3 regions of the Bacillus sp. ABA4_010 genome follow, and region 3 is predicted to be linked to each of the others. Evidence: riboswitches for the same ligand, from Rfam matches in the RefSeq annotation. Region 3 holds a riboswitch; each other region holds the start of a gene.
What was found. A riboswitch is a leader RNA that binds a small molecule or an ion and turns the genes downstream of it on or off. The one in region 3 is predicted to bind S-adenosylmethionine.
Positions count from the first base shown of each region.

Region 1: another riboswitch for S-adenosylmethionine. It lies ahead of ACXAEO_RS16680 (BMP family ABC transporter substrate-binding protein); the one in region 3 lies ahead of ACXAEO_RS21525 (methionine ABC transporter ATP-binding protein).
Region 2: another riboswitch for S-adenosylmethionine. It lies ahead of mtnW (2,3-diketo-5-methylthiopentyl-1-phosphate enolase); the one in region 3 lies ahead of ACXAEO_RS21525 (methionine ABC transporter ATP-binding protein).

Region 1 covers NZ_JBSWUN010000003.1:3,133,168-3,138,741, reverse strand. The annotation lists gene ACXAEO_RS16690 (DUF5316 family protein) at 581-793, shown strand; gene ACXAEO_RS16685 (hypothetical protein) at 1,332-1,895, opposite strand; SAM riboswitch class I at 2,081-2,190, shown strand; gene ACXAEO_RS16680 (BMP family ABC transporter substrate-binding protein) at 2,370-3,383, shown strand; gene ACXAEO_RS16675 (ABC transporter ATP-binding protein) at 3,470-4,996, shown strand; gene ACXAEO_RS16670 (ABC transporter permease) at 4,974-5,574, shown strand, end outside.
Region 2 covers NZ_JBSWUN010000003.1:2,878,414-2,883,987, forward strand. The annotation lists gene ACXAEO_RS15485 (sugar ABC transporter substrate-binding protein) at 1-655, opposite strand, end outside; gene ACXAEO_RS15490 (1,2-dihydroxy-3-keto-5-methylthiopentene dioxygenase) at 759-1,274, opposite strand; gene ACXAEO_RS15495 (methylthioribulose 1-phosphate dehydratase) at 1,294-1,923, opposite strand; gene ACXAEO_RS15500 (2-hydroxy-3-keto-5-methylthiopentenyl-1-phosphate phosphatase) at 1,920-2,582, opposite strand; gene mtnW (2,3-diketo-5-methylthiopentyl-1-phosphate enolase) at 2,579-3,805, opposite strand; SAM riboswitch class I at 3,921-4,035, opposite strand; gene ACXAEO_RS15510 (aminotransferase class I/II-fold pyridoxal phosphate-dependent enzyme) at 4,120-5,301, opposite strand; gene ACXAEO_RS15515 (carbon-nitrogen family hydrolase) at 5,411-5,574, shown strand, end outside.
Region 3 covers NZ_JBSWUN010000004.1:402,496-408,069, forward strand. The annotation lists gene ACXAEO_RS21520 (O-acetylhomoserine aminocarboxypropyltransferase/cysteine synthase family protein) at 1-574, shown strand, start outside; SAM riboswitch class I at 755-863, shown strand; gene ACXAEO_RS21525 (methionine ABC transporter ATP-binding protein) at 979-2,004, shown strand; gene ACXAEO_RS21530 (methionine ABC transporter permease) at 1,997-2,665, shown strand; gene ACXAEO_RS21535 (MetQ/NlpA family ABC transporter substrate-binding protein) at 2,683-3,516, shown strand; gene ACXAEO_RS21540 (carboxymuconolactone decarboxylase family protein) at 3,649-4,014, shown strand; gene sufC (Fe-S cluster assembly ATPase SufC) at 4,273-5,058, shown strand; gene sufD (Fe-S cluster assembly protein SufD) at 5,076-5,574, shown strand, end outside.

The sequences.
Region 1 (5,574 bases), on a different contig from region 3:
TAACGGTGTATTCAAAGACTCTTAAATTCTATAAGATTGTCTGTTTTTTTGATTTCCTATAATTCTAAATTATGGTGACTAAAAGGAGGCAAAGAATGAATCTTTTCATAGAGGTCATTTTAGCTTTAGCCGGTATTGCTGGTTTTATTGCAATTGGATACTGGTCGTATTTTAGTGAAAAACTTGAAAAGAATAAGAAAGCCAGAGAAAAGTAAGTTTGCTTCTTAATAAGGTCACTTATGTCAACGAAAAGAGGTTGGGCGTCTTTCGGATACCCAACCTCTTTGGATTGGAGAAGAGAGGAGAGGTCGCTTTAAAGAAGGTGGCTTTTTTATTTTACCGAATGTACGAAATTACATAAGAATTTACATTCAATAAATCCCTTAACAAAAAGCTAACCTGGCTTCTTTAACGGGGACTTGAGTTTTATAAGACAAGGTTGCTACGGCAACCTTTTTTATTGTGCTAACGTGGGCAGTTTACTTCAAACAAGACATATAAATTCGAGTGAGGAACTTATCTATGTTAATGAAACAAAATTGGTTATAAAAACGTAGATTCATTAAGGGGGTGGAAGGATATGGATATGATTCAGCTGTTTCTTATCATTGGCGTAGTCTGTATTGTTATATCGGGAATTTTTATTGGGGCTTGGACGGATGGACAACAGCAGAGAGCAAATTTTCATTCAGAAACAGACAAACATAGAAACTTCAGAACCCAAATTGCATTATACTCTGGTCTTGCAGGAGCAATCTCATTAGGCATCGCTGGGCTAATGTACTTTTTATAAATGATAAGCGATTCTTCTTTAACGGGATAGTTTTCATAAGATAATGGATTTTTATGGTGAAATATATGCGGTAGTTTGGGGTTAGGGGGTAATTATGTATAAGGTACTTGATACATTTAAAAATATGTTCTTAGATTTATTTTCAATGGGTAAAGGCTTTAGTTATGGTTTTTTAATGGTTGGATTGTTTATTGTAATTTGTAGTGCTTTAATATACGTTATTTTGTTTCTGAAAAACCTAATTTTTTAACTGATGATGAAAATTGTTTTCTTCTTCAAGTATCGGGGGTATTAATGAAAAAACAAGTTATCAAAAGAGGTTGGGCACCTTTTGGACGTCGAAAAGGTGCTCAGCCTTTTTAATAACAACATAGAAAAACAAAAAAGTCGAACGATTACTAAGCTCTAAATTAGAGTTCTAAATAATAGTTCGGCTTTATTATTAGCTGAAAATCTTTTGTCCCAGCCTCATTTTTTAGGGTAGTGATTAGTGTTACAAAGATTGATGGTAATTTTGGTTTCTTCATGTTAAACGTACTTATAGCATGGAAAGAAACGAACTTCCAACAAAGCCTATAATAAAACAGAGGAGGGCAAATACGAGGCTGAAGATGATCATTTTTTTCGTATACCCATTTAATTTTTCTTCGGTTTGTGTATCAATTTTCCGATTATGAATAAATGTCGAGATATTGACTAAGGCGACGGTAAATAAGTATATTCCCGCTAAATAAGAACGCTCTCCCGGAAAATAGAAAGGCTGATCGCCCATTAGCCATGCCTGAAACAAGAACATAAGGATTAAAAAAGACTGAAGAACGACGATCAGTTTTTGTTGTGCTTTCCATTGTGTCCCCATTTTCTTCTGCTCATATTGCATCAGCTTTCGCATTTTGTGAGAAAAGACGTAAAGAAGCGGCTGCTGGATTCGGATAGTGGTGATGACTTGAGCGAGCATAAAAACAATTAAACTTATATAAAGCCCGCGCATTGACAAACCTAACTCCACGCTTGCTATGAGGATAAAAAACATAATGGCCATACCGCAATTTAACAAAATAAATTGATGCTTTCGTAGTGATGAAATCTCTTCCATTTTCATACGAGTTCCCCCTTTTTCTTCCAATATGTAATACGAAACAATCCAGGAAAAAGTTTCTTCCAAAATGAATGATAGGTAGCGGGCGTTTTTTAAAAAAGAAAATCCAACTATTGTAATCGGAAAAATAAAAAAAGGGTTGACAAATATCTCATTTTTATTAAAATTATAAACAATTAAAAAATATATCCTTATCAAGAGAGGCGGAGGGACTGGCCCTGCGAAGCCCGGCAACCACTGTTTTATAAACAGAAAGGTGCCAAATCCTGAAGAACGGTTGACGTTCTGAAGATAAGGAAGAGTGATCGGCAGAAAACCTCTTCCTTATGGGATGAGGTTTTCTTTTTGAGTTGGTAAAATACGAACATTTTTAATTCTAAACAAAAAAATGTTTGTGTTTTCAGTTGAATCGTGTCATAATGACATTGGAATTATTGAGATGTGTAAATTAATTGCGAACTACATAAGGAGGATATTATGAAAAAATTACTATTGTTATTTACAGTCTTCGCTCTATTATTAGCAGGCTGCCAATCATCACCATCTTCCTCTAACGAAGGTGGAGAGGAACAAAGCGGAACAAAACGGATTGCGCTTGTATTGCCTGAAAAAATTGGTGTGAACCCGTTTTTCCAGCAGATGGATGAAGGCGCGAAAAAAGCTGCAGAAGAGTTTGGTGTAGAACTAAAAACGATTGAATCAACAGATCATGCAGCCATTGAAGATAATCTTCGTGCAGCGGTTGCCGAAGGCTATGACTTAATTATTACTTCATCTTTTGAATCGGAAGATGCGTTGAAAAAAGTCGCAACGGAAAATCCAGATCGTCAGTTTGCCATCATTGATACCGTTGTTGATTTGCCAAATGTGCGCAGTGTCACCTTCCGTGAGCAAGAAGCTGCTTATTTACTTGGAGCAGCAGCTGGTTTATCAACGAAAACGAATAAAGTCGGTATGGTGGTCGCGATGGATATTCCGTTGTTGAAAAAATGGACTGTCGGCTTTGAAGAAGGATTAAAAGCGACAAATCCGGAAGCGGAATTTCTTATTAACTATGTAGGAAGCTTTACAGACCCAGCTAAAGCGAAAGAAATGGCATTGCTGCAAGCATCAAATGGTGCCGACTTTGTAGCAGGAGCGGCTGCGGTAGGTGACCTTGGCGTATTTGAAGCAGCAAAAGAAAAAGGGTTCTATACAGCAGGACAAGATGTAGACCGAACAGAGCTTGACCCAGCTCACATTGTGTTATCGCAATTAAAAGGAACGGATACGGCTGCCTACGAAACCGTAAAGGCATTTACAGAAGAGACGCTTGAAGCTGGTGTCGTGGCATATGGATTAAAAGAAGATGGAGTAGGCGTCACTTATGTCACAAGAGACAGTGCAACACCTCTTAACCCGTTTGTCGGACAAGAAGTGATTGACCAAGTGAAAGCATTGAAAGATGAGATTGTCGCAGGAAAGATTGAAGTGACAGATCCATTAAAGTAAAACGATCAGAAAGCGGGCCGACTGCATATATTCGTAGTCGGTTTCCCTTTTCTGCTTCCACAGAGTAAAGGAGGGAAAGGATAACGATGCATCGATTAGAAATGAAAAATATGACCAAACAGTACGGCTCGTTTACAGCCAATGAAGGTATTTCGTTTTCCCTTAAAGAAGGGGAAGTACATGCGATTGTAGGAGAAAACGGAGCAGGAAAAACGACATTAATGCGAATGTTGTATGGCATGGAGCAGCCGACAGCAGGAGAAGTTGTTTTAAACGGGAAAAGAGTATCGTTTACGAATCCGTCTGATGCGATTAATCACGGAATTGGCATGGTCCATCAGCACTTCATGCTTTTTCCGCACTTGACGGTCGCTGAAAATATCGTTATTGGACGTGAACCGCGCCGCATCGGCTTTTTTCAACGGAAGAAGGCCATGAACGAAGTGGAGGCCCTCTCCACACAATATCGTATTCCGATCCGCCCGCTTGAAAAAGTGATGAATTGCTCAATTGGCGAACAGCAGCGAATTGAAATCGTGAAAGTGCTGTATCAAGGCGCTGATATTATCATTTTGGATGAACCGACCGCTGTTTTGACCCCCCTTGAAGTGAAAGAACTGTTAACAACTATTCGATTTCTCGCCTCTCAAGGAAAAAGCATCATTATTATCACCCATAAACTGCAGGAAGTGATGGAAGTGGCCGACCGGGTTACAGTGCTGCGCAACGGAAAAGTGACAGGCACTATGCCGGTAGAAGAAACGGATGCCCATGAATTAGCCACGTTAATGGTCGGGCGTGAACTGAAAAAAATGACAGAACGAACATCGACAGAAGGAGAAACGTTTTTGCATGTTCAAAATGTCACGGTTCAAGGAAAACATGAAAAACCATTGTTAGACAACGCTTCTTTTCATATTGCGCGTGGTGAGATTGTCGGCATTGCAGGTGTATCAGGAAATGGACAGTCTGAATTGTTGCAAGCTGTCGCAGGGCTTATGCCAATTGATGCGGGCAGCATTCACCTTGGGAATCAGGACATTACGAAATTGTCTGTTCAGAGCCGTCGAGATGCCGGGTTAGCTCATATTCCAGAAGACCGCTATTTATGGGGGGCTGCGAAAGATGCGACAGTCGAAGAAAATGGGTTAATGGGCTACTATGATAAGCCTGCCTTTTCACGTAAAGGCTGGATTCATCGGAAAAAATTTCGACCATTGCTGCAAAAGTGGATTGACCACTATTCTATTAAGACAAGCTCTGTGAAGGAAAAAGCCGCCAATTTGTCGGGTGGGAACTTACAAAAGCTAATCGTTGCCCGTGAACTTGGACAAGAAACGCCATTTTTAATTGCCGCAGAGCCGACGCGTGGGGTAGATATTGGGGCAATGGAAGTGATTCATGAAGCCATTGTTCAAAAACGGAATGAAGGAGGGGCCGTTTTACTCGTCTCTTCTGAATTAACAGAAATTTTAGCGCTTTCCGATCGTATTCTCGTCATGTATGAAGGGAAAATTGTAGGGGAACTTTCAAGAGCAGAGGCAACAGAGGAGCAACTTAGTATATTGATGGCAGGAGGGACTGTACGACATGCAGTGGAAACAACAGCTTAGAGCTTTCATGCAGCCGCTTTTAGCCATTGTGATGGGCTTATTAGTCGGAGCGATCGCTATTTCAATGGTGAATGCGCCCATTATCGATACGTATATTCAGTTATGGAATGGAGCTTTCGGAAATTTTTATTTCTTTGCGTCTACATTAGCACGTGCTACCCCGATTTTACTTATTGCTCTTGGTGTTGGAATGGCCTTTCGTGCGGGCGTGTTCAACCTTGGAGGAGAAGGCCAAATGGTTTTAGGGGCAGTGACAGCGGCACTTGTGTCACTCTATGTGCCAGGAACTGGGATGGTGAAACTGTTATTAGCTGTTGCCGCCGGTTTTATCATTGGAGGAGGCTGGTCTGTTTTGGCAGGATGGATGGAAGCTAAATTTAAAATTCAGCTTGTCATTTCGACTTTGCTGCTTAACTACATTGCCGTGTTCTTTGCAAGCTATCTTGTAAGTAAACCATTCCAAGATAAAACAGGTTCTGCCGCTTTAGCGCAGACTCCGATGCTTGAACAAACATCATGGTTGCCGAAGTTATTTGCCGGTATGACGGTCCATATGGGATTTGTCATTGCGTTATTAG
Region 2 (5,574 bases), on a different contig from region 3:
CAGGATAACGCTGAAGCATAATTTCATATACACGATTTCGTTTTTCCATCGGCGCAAAGCCGCCAACGAAAATATTGACGATATTCCCTTCACCATCAATATCTTGTGCGAGCTGTTTCAACGCTAATAATGCAAGCATGTAGTCGTCTTGATCAATCGTCGTCACGCCATCAACGTTTAACTCCACATCAAAAGCAACGACCGGAATTCCTTTTTCAACCGCACGCTTCACACCAGGTTCCAACGTTTCCGTACGACCGTGCTTAATAATAATGCCATCTACATCTTGATTGATGGCTGTATCTAAATAAGAAGCCATTTTGGCTTGGTCGTTGTTCGCATCAGAAATGACTAGTTCAATTCCGCTTTCTTCCGCCGCTTTTTTCACTCCGCTCACATATTGTGACGCATGTGTCCCAGTCGTAAATTCAGCCACGAGCGCCACTTTTACTTGACCATTTTTCCCTTTCGGGGCAGGTGTTGCCTCTTCCTTATTATCTGCTTGTTCTTCCTTCTTCTCATTTGCTTGTTCCTGCTGCGCCGGCTCTGTTTCAGCATTAGTAGCTGTTGGCTGCTCGCTCGTGCAGGCCGCTAAAGGAAATACAAGGACAAACGCTACTAGCGCGAATAAAAATGTCCGGATAATCGATTTCATCGTTGTTTCCCCTTCTCTTTTAAAGTATTCTCATCTGAAAACTTGGTTTTAAAGGAATCAGCAGGCTAAAACTCCTGCTGATTCCTTTCATGCATCTGTTTCATTATTCGTAAATCGGTACCCATCCTTCTGTTGTGACGAAAATACGCACCGCTACTACTTTGCGATCATCCATTAAAGTGAAATAATGACGAACATTTTCAGGAACGGAAATTAAATCTCCTGGCTCTAGTTCTACATCAAAGAAGTTTCCATCTTTTCCTTGAATAACAAAAATGCCGTGTCCACTTACGATAAAGCGTACTTCATCATCTGTATGGTGATGCTCCTTTTGGAAATTTTGCAGAAGCTGTTCTAAGTTCGGTGTTGTTTCTGATAACGAAATCACATCCGCCGTCTTATAGCCACGACGTTCAGAAATGTCCGCAATTTCTGCCTCAAATGCTGTTAAGATCTCATTTTTTTGCTCATCTGTTAACGCGTAGTTTTCGCGCAATGCTTCTGGAAGCTTCGTCATGTCCCATTTTTCATAAATAACTTCATTGCTTGCTAAAAACTCCTTAACCTCTTGTTGATCTGCGATGCGCTCATTATTGTTGTGTAAACGAATTTCTGCCATTTTCTTTTCCTCCTTGTATTTAAACCGTTTGAAATGTTGATTGTAATGAACGGATTTTTAAATGATAACTAAATAAAAATTCATACGCTTCTAAATATTTCTTTGCGTCAAAGGCTGTTTTGCCCCATACGGTAATCCCGTGATTGCGAATGAGAACCGCTCCTTGATCCCCTTTCACATGCTGGCTGAATTCCTCTGCTAACGTCGGAATATGCGCATGATTCCGAATAATCGGAATGCGAATTTCCGCATCTTCTTCCCAAATGCCTAGCGCTTTAATGATTTCTTGCCCTTTGAACACCACTTCGCCCTCATCGCCATATAGTTCCGAAATGACGTTATTGTCAATCGTATGGACATGAAGACTGCAGCCAGCATCTGTTTTCTCATAAATCTCGACGTGAAGCAGCGTCTCTGCTGACGGCTTCAAATCCGTTTCCTCTGCTTTATTCCCTTTTGCATCCACTAACAGGAAATCCTCTGCCGTGCGCTTTCGTTTATCTTTTCCACTAGCAGTCACAAGAAACGTCACCGGATGATCCGTTACTTTAATGGCTAGGTTCCCGCTTGTTCCCGGGAACCAGTCGCGTGCAGCTAGTTCATCTTTGACGTCTGCCAGCTCATGCCATCGTTTCGCCAAAATACTCATGATGTCACCCCCGCTAATTCTTTTATATGTCCAATCACATCGTGAAACGTAGTAAATGGACGATATGGAATATGTAATTCCTCACACTTTTCAATTAAGAAGTCGCGTGCTATAACCGCATCTGCCATTTTAGCCGCCTGCAAATCGGTGATGGAGTCACCGATGACAATTTTAAAATCATATCCTTGCCCAAGCTTGCGAATGAGAGATGGTTTGCAACAACCACACTCATTGTCGCATTGCGCGTCACATGAATGCGGCCATGTAATGGTAATGGTTTTCCCACTAAAATCTGAACCGTTGCAGTAAATGCTTTCTTGTTCTACGAAGCCGTCGAGTAAAGGATGCACGAAAAAGTCAATGCCTCCACTTACGATATAAAGCGGAATGTTTTCTTGCTTCACAAACGCTACAAAATCTGAAAAGCCTTCACGAATTTTAGCGTTCTCAAGCAAAAACTCGATGAGCTCTTCCTTAAGCGTTACAGGCAAAAGGGAGAACATTCTCCCGACGCCTTCTTTAATAGAGATACGCTGAGCCAAAACGTCATCTTTAATGACTTCCCACTCAGATGGAGCGAATGTTTTCATAAGGGCAATGATGTTATCACTGTTCGTAATCGTTCCATCAAAATCACAGAAAATCACGGGCTTACTCATGACGGCACCTCCACTGTTCCCCATAAAGCAATCGCTTTTCGAAGTGGTTCGGACTGCTCGGCTCTTTGTTCAAGCGTCTCTCCGCTTAACACTCCATCGACCGCATCACGAAATGCACGGCCACCTCCTGCGGCTCCATCTGGATGTCCATGAACACCGCCTCCGGCATTGATAACCGAATCAATTCCAAAATCGTTAATCAATAATGGCACCATGCCTGGATGAATCCCCGCTGATGGAACAGGAAAGGCTGTTTTAAGGTGGTTATTTGAAACGATAAGCTCCTCCTTAATCGCCACCGCATCTTGGAACGGCAACGCTACACTTCCGTACGGAGACGGAAAGAGCGATAAATCTGCTCCCGCGATGCGCAATAGCTTCCCAAGTAGTAGCGAATACGAAAAGCCGTAATAGGGGGACGGTGTTGATGCCCCGCTGACAGCTGGATGAGCCATAATCGGAAGCGCAATCTCATCATCTTCACGCAATGCTTGTAGCACGTCCAACCCGTAAGCAAATACATTAAATAGCAAGGCATCTGCACCAAGTTCAGCGGCGCGCTTCGCTTTCTCTCTTAAGTCAAATGTACGGCCTGTCAAGTTGACGGCGTACAACGTACGATGCCCTGTTTGGGCAAACACCTCATCTAGCACTCGCTTTCCTTCCGTAATTCGTTTTTCAAACGGCGTCAGGTTGCTGTCGAATAAAATTTCATCATCCTTGACAAGATCAACCCCACCTAATGCCTGTTCCCGAAGCTGTTCAGTCAAATAGTTAATATCCCGTCCAATCACTCCTTTGAAGATGCTCATAACAAGCGGTCGATCGTACACACCAAGTTTCTTTCGAATTCCCTCGATGCCAAAGCGAGGACCAGGAAATTGCTCGAGCAATGATTCGTGAAAGTCTAAGTCGACAAGTTTTACTTTTCCATCAAGTGATAATTTTCCGAAAACCGTCGTTAAAATAGCTGGGATATCTGCTGAAAAATTGGCAGCAGGATACGCAATTTTTATTAACACTTGAGACGCCTGCTCATCTGAATCCGTTTGTAAAGGGGTCACTGACACAACTCGCCCTTTATGCTTTTTGAGCTGTTCTTGCTCAAGCAACGGCAAATCCGTCCACGAACCAATTGTTAATCCAAGCGCAATTCCTTCTGCCTTCTTTTCGAACCCTCCTGATAATCCATGAATCAAATAGCTCGCAATTACTTCACTCATGCTTCCGTTCTCCTTTGCTGTATGATTGTATAGTCCATTTTCTAGCAAACATTATCAAGCACCAACCTCAAAACAAAAAGCCTCTTCGATAAGAAGAGGCTAATTACTAGTACTCTTCTTATCTCTCAGCTTACTGCTGTAAGAATTAGCACCGTGCTTAACAGTCTTGCATCGTTAAGTCGGTTGCCGGGCTTCGTCGGGCTCATCCCTCCACCTGCTCTTGATAAGAAAGTTGCTTATTTATGTTAGTTTCCAAAAAGTTCATGTTCAATTAATCTAGTTTGGATTATGACAGGAGTTTTTTTCTTTGTCAATTATTTTTTGGAAAATAAATTTAAACGTTCAATTCGGGCAACCGCTTCCTGCAAACGATCTTCGTCCGTCAATAAGCCTACACGAACATATCCTTCTCCATATTCACCGAACCCAATGCCTGGCGCAACAACGACATGTGCCTCCTCCAGTAACAAATCCGCAAACTGTTCCGACGAATAGCCTTCAGGCACAGGCAGCCAAGCAAAAAAGGAGCCAGCAGGCGCTTGCACATCCCAACCAATTTGCTGCAATCCGTCAATAAAGACACGACGGCGTGATTCATACAATCCAACAAGTTCATCCACACAACTTTGAGACTCTAGCAAAGCTGTCGCTGCTGCTGCTTGAACCGCACCGAAAATGCTGACATACAAATGATCTTGCAATAAGTTAATCGCCTCAATGACACTTTCATTCCCTACTGCAAACCCAACACGCCAGCCCGCCATGTTATATGTTTTTGAGAATGTATAAATTTCGATGCCAATCTCTTTCGCCCCATCTGTTTGTAAAAAGCTGCGCGGCTTTTGTCCGTCAAATCCAACGGCTCCATAGGCAAAATCATGAACGACACAAATATCATGCTGTTTAGCCATGTCTACTGTTTCTTCAAAAAACGCAGACGTTGCCGTCGCACCTGTCGGGTTATTCGGATAATTTAAAAACATAAGCTTCGCTTTTTGTTTGACTTCTTCTGACAGTTCTTCGTAGTTTGGAAGAAATTGATGTTCTGCGCGAAGTGGCATCGTTTCCATTCGAGCCTGAGCAAGTTCCACCCCTGACCAATAGTCGGGATAGCCCGGGTCTGGTACTAATACTGTATCTCCCGGATTTAATAAACATTGGGGAATTTCCACAAGCCCCGCTTTCCCGCCGAATAAAATCGCCACTTCCTTTTCCGGGTCGATTTTCACTCCATATTCGCGCTCATAAAAAGCGGAGACAGCTTCTTTCAAAAAAGAATGACCGCGAAACGGTGAGTATTTATGATTGCGGGGATCTTCAGCCGCTTCTTGAAGTGCCTTCACAATATGGGGAGGAGTTGGCTGATCTGGGTTTCCTTGCCCAAGATTAATCACATCGTGCCCCTCTGCCATCACTTTGGCCACTTTATTGACAAGCGAAGCAAAAAACTGCTTCGGCAAACGTTTCAGTAACTCAGACTGCTCAAAATTTTTCATTTTGTACACCTTCTCAAAAATTTCTTGAAATTCTAGTCACAAATAATATATCGTTGTAATCATCTTGTAAAGCTATTTTTGAAATTAATTGGAAGGCAGGAATGCACATATGACGTTGAAAGTCTCATGTATTCAGTTTGACATTGCTTTTGGTGACCCGAAAAAAAATTTTCAGCGTGTAGAAGAAAAAATGCTGGAAGCCCTTGAAGAACAACCTCATATTATAGTGTTGCCTGAGCTATGGTCGACAGGTTATGATTTGACCCGCCTAGA
Region 3 (5,574 bases):
TGACATTGTATATGCAGAGGCGTTAGGGCCGTTAGCGTATATTGTGAAAGCGAGAGTTCAGTTGCTTCGCGATATTGGCGCATCGATGAGCCCATTTAATGCATTTCAATTCAGTCTTGGATTGGAAACTCTCCATGTGCGGATGAAAGAGCATGTAGCAAATGTTCGGAAGGTAATTGCTTACTTAGAGCAGCATCCTGCCGTTGATTGGATTCTTTATCCAGAATTAGCGGACCATCCTCAGCATGAAGAGGCGAAAAAATATTTGCCAAAAGGGGCAGGTGCGGTATTAGTATTCGGCATTAAAGGGGGAAGAGAAGCCGGACAGAAACTCATCAACTCGGTTCAGCTTTGGTCTCATGTAGCCAATGTGGGCGATGCGAAAAGTTTAATTATTCATCCTGCTAGCACGACTCATCAGCAATTAAATGCAGAGCAGCTGAAGGCTGCGGGGGTCAGTGAAGATTTAATTCGCTTGTCTGTTGGGATTGAGCATATTGATGACCTTGTAGAAGATTTAGAGCAGGCCATTAAAGAGGCGACGGGTTTGACGTCATCGGCTGTGAACATATAAAAACCAAAAAACGCGTGAATATAGTCGACAAAACCGTGATAGAAGATTCCGCTTTTGTTGAGTATTAAAAATAGAGTGAAAATACAACTAATTGATTGACACTTGAATCATGTCCATGCTACAATCACTTTCGTACCTTTTAGACAATAAACGACAAACTTAAATAGATAACGATAAGTACTCTTATCAAGAGAGGTGGAGGGATATGGCCCTATGAAGCCCGGCAACCGTCAGTGTAAACTGAAATGGTGCCAATTCCATCAAAGCAGATTGCTTTGAGAGATGAGAGAAAGGACCGAACAATTGAAGCCTTTCTACTCATATGTAGAAAGGCTTTTTAATTTGTCTGGACATGTTTAGAAGCGGATCAACAAAGAATAAGGCTCAAAAGAAGGTGAGAAGGCATGATTACATTAACAGGTGTCAAAAAAATCTATCGCGCGAAACACGGGAATGTGACAGCGGTAGATAACGTTAATTTAGAAATCAAATCTGGGGAAATCTTTGGGATTATCGGATATAGCGGAGCAGGGAAAAGCTCTTTGATCCGGCTGCTGAACGGTCTTGAAACACCGACAGAAGGAACGGTTGAAGTAGCAGGAAATGACATTGGTCGAATTAAAGGAGAAAAGCTCCGTAAAGCTCGGCAGGAAATCAGTATGATTTTCCAGCATTTCAATCTGCTATGGTCGCGTACAGTAAGGGAAAACATCGCGTTTCCTCTTGAGATTACAGGTGTTCCGAAAAGCGAACGGATGAGACGAGTAGATGAACTCATCAAATTGGTTGGATTAGAAGGCCGGGAGGATGCGTATCCGTCTCAGCTGAGCGGAGGACAAAAGCAACGTGTCGGCATCGCTCGCGCATTAGCTAATAATCCTAAGGTATTACTTTGTGATGAGGCAACTTCTGCCCTTGATCCGCAAACGACGGATGCCATTTTGGACTTGCTTGTGGACATTAATGAACAACTTGGGCTAACAATTGTTTTAATTACGCATGAGATGCATGTCATCCGTAAAATTTGTCATCGTGTGGCGGTCATGGAGAGCGGACAAGTCGTAGAGCAAGGGGAAGTATTGGAAGTATTCCGAAATCCAAAACAGCCAATTACGAAAAGATTCGTCAAACAAGTGACAGAGCCGGAACAAACAAGAGAGACCATTGAGCATCTTGTCAGCCAACATCCGGACGGAAAGATTATTCAGTTAACATTTGTGGGTGAATCAGCGGAACAGCCGCTTATTACGAACTTGATTCGCAATTTTGATTTGAATATAAACATTTTGCAAGGGAAAATTTCACAAACGCAAAAAGGATCATACGGAACCTTGTTTGTGCAATTACTTGGAGAGGCAAATGTGATTGAAAATGCGATTGCCTTTGTAAGAGAAAACAGAGTGGAAGTCGAGGTGATTGAAAATGAATAGTCAATGGTTTGAGCTACTGAAATGGGATAAACTAATGGATGCCACTCAGGAAACCATCTATATGACTTTTCTTTCAGTTGCCGCTACTTTCGTGTTAGGGTTATTACTTGGGTTGTTATTATTTTTAACAGCAAAAGGGAACATGTGGGAGAACCGTGCAGTTAATACAGTCATTGGAACATTTGTGAACGTGTTCCGCTCCATTCCCTTTATCATTTTAATTGTCCTGTTAATTCCAGTGACGAAGCTGTTGGTTGGAACCATTCTAGGGGCCAACGCTGCATTGCCTGCGCTAATTATTGGAGCTGCCCCATTTTATGCTCGAATGGTTGAGATTGCTTTAAGAGAAATAGATAAAGGTGTTATTGAAGCATCTCATTCGATGGGAGCGTCCAATGGACAAATCATCTTTAAAGTACTCATTCCGGAATCTCTGCCGGCGTTAATTTCAGGTATTACCGTGACGGCGATTGCCTTGGTCAGCTATACAGCAATGGCTGGTGTCATCGGAGCGGGCGGCTTAGGCAACTTTGCTTATTTAGAAGGGTTCCAAGGAGGCAGTCCATTCTTAACATTTGTGGCAACTGTCGCTATTTTAATCATTGTATTTATCATCCAATTTATTGGAGATTATTTCACTAAAAAGCTTGATAAAAGATAACTTAGGAGGAACTAAACATGAAAAAATTACTTGGTTTCATGATGGCTGCTGTATTGCTTGTCGTTTTAGCCGCTTGTGGCGGAGCAGAAAAAGAAGAAAGCACAGCAACAGAAGGTGGCAACAAAAAATTAGTAGTAGGAGCTTCTGCAATTCCACATGCTGAAGTATTAGAAGAAGCAAAGCCATTGCTTGCTGAAAAAGGAATTGACCTTAAAGTTCAAGTGTTCCAAGACTATGTATTACCAAACGTGACGTTAAAAGAAAAAGAACTTGATGCAAACTACTTCCAAACACCAGGTTATTTAGAACTTGAAATGGAACAAAAAGGTTATGATTTTGTAAGTGTAGGGGAAGTTCATAAAGAACCAATCGGCATTTATTCTAAAGAATATAAAGATTTAAACGACCTTCCTGAAGGTGCAAAAATTATTATGAGTAACTCGTTCAGCGACCATGGCCGTATTTTGCCAATCTTTGAAAAAGCGGGTGTCATTAAACTTAAAGAAGGTGTGGGTCAAAACGCACGCATCGAAGACATTGTTGAAAACCCGAAAAACCTTGATTTCTCTACTTTAATTGAAGCAAAGCTTTTAGCGACGTCTTTCGAAAATGGTGAAGGTGATGCGGTGGCAATCAATACAAACTATGCTATCGAAGGGAAAGTAAACATTAAAGAAGATGGCATCGCGTTTGAGGGAAGCGACGTTGTTCCATCTAACTTAGTTGTTGTTCGTAATGGTGATGAAAACCGCGAGGAGATTCAAGCGTTAGTGGAAGTTCTTCAATCAAAAGAAATTCAAGATTTCATTAACGAGAAGTATCAAGGCGCAGTGATCCCAGCTGCACAATAATGAAATACAAGGGGACTAAAGGGAACGGCCTGTCCGTCTTTTTAGTCCCCGCTTGTCTTTTCAGAGCATACATTCTTTAACTTTAAGCATACTACTAACGTTGATGAAATCATGAGATGGGAGTTGACGTTAATGATGCATGAAGGACGTACTTCGACTGAAAATGCTTTGTTGAATTATAAAACGGGGATTGGCCAGTTTACCGAAAAGCTTCCGAAAGTAGCGCATGCTTTCAACACGTTTACAGAGGCGTGCTTTGAAGAAGGTGCCTTATCTAAACAAGACAAGCAGCTCATCGCTCTCGGCATTAGCCTAGTCGCTCAAGATGAGTATTGTATGATTTATCATACAAAAGGATGTTTAGATCAAGGTGCTTCTGAACAGCAAATTTTAGAAGCGTGTGGCGTTGCCGCTGCTTTTGGCGGTGGTGCTGCTATGAGTCAAGCAGTCACGCTCGTACAGGAATGTATTCAAGAACTAAATCAGCAAACTCATTAATAACCGCTTGTGCAGTTGGGAAGGGTGATTGGGAACGGACAAAGATTTCAGCCCGTTTTCAATCACCCTTCATACATAGTGGCCATAGACCCATCACGAGTAAAAATAAGATGATTTTCACTATCTAGATAGGGTTAAAAGGTTGCGATAACTTTTCACTTGTTATAAGATTGTAATGAGAATAAAATGAGAATGGATTAAAATAATGATGTAAGAGGTACAATCCTAGATATACGTCATATTATTGGAGGTTTTATCATGGCTGGTTCAACTTTAACAATTAAAGATCTTCATGCTTCAATTGATGGAAAAGAGATTTTAAAAGGTGTTAATTTAGAAATTAAAGGTGGAGAAATCCATGCAATTATGGGACCGAACGGTACAGGTAAATCTACGTTATCTTCGGCAATTATGGGTCACCCTAAATATGAAGTAACACAAGGAAGCGTATTACTGGACGGAGAAGATGTGCTTGAAATGGAAGTAGACGAGCGCGCACGTGCAGGTCTATTTCTTGCGATGCAATATCCAAGTGAAATCAGCGGTGTAACGAATGCGGACTTCTTGCGCTCTGCAGTAAATGCACGTCGTGAAGAAGGCGATGAAATTTCGTTAATGAAATTTATCCGCCAATTAGATAAAAGCATGGACTTTTTAGAAATGGACCCGGATATGGCACAACGCTATTTAAACGAAGGGTTCTCAGGTGGAGAAAAGAAGCGTAATGAAATTCTTCAATTAATGATGCTTCAACCGAAGATTGCAATCTTGGATGAGATTGATTCAGGATTAGATATCGATGCATTAAAAGTTGTATCAAAAGGTGTTAACGAAATGCGCGGAGAAGACTTCGGCTGTCTTATCATCACTCACTATCAACGTCTATTAAACTACATTACACCTGATCGTGTTCATATTATGATGCAAGGACGTATTGTAAAATCAGGCGGCCCTGAATTAGCGCAACGCTTAGAAGCAGAAGGGTATGACTGGGTTAAAGAAGAGCTAGGGATTGAAGACGAAACTGTTGGGCAAGAAGCGTAAGCGTTAGGAGGATTAACATGACTATCGAGACGAAATTACCATTCGATCAAGAGTATGTCAGCAGCTATTCGAAAGAAGCTGGGGAACCGAGCTGGCTTCTCGACCTTCGCTTGCATGCTCTGGCAAAAGCGGAACAACTTCCGCTCCCGAAACCGGATAAGACGAACATTACAAAGTGGAACTTTACATCATTTAACAGCCATATGGCGAATACAGCGGTTGTTTCATCAATTGATGAACTGCCAAATGAAGTAAAAGAACTGATTAATCAAGATGATGTGAAAAATTTATATGTACAGCGTGACCAAACAGCAGCATACATTGTTCTTGCTGACGAATTAAAAGAACAAGGTGTTATTTTTACAGACATCCGTACAGCTGCTAAAGAGCACGGTGACTTATTGCAAAAATATTTCATGAAAGATGGCGTAAAAGTAGATGAGCACCGTTTAAGCGCGCTTCATGCTGCCTACATGAATGGAGGCGTATTTGTATACGTACCAAAAAATGTAGAAG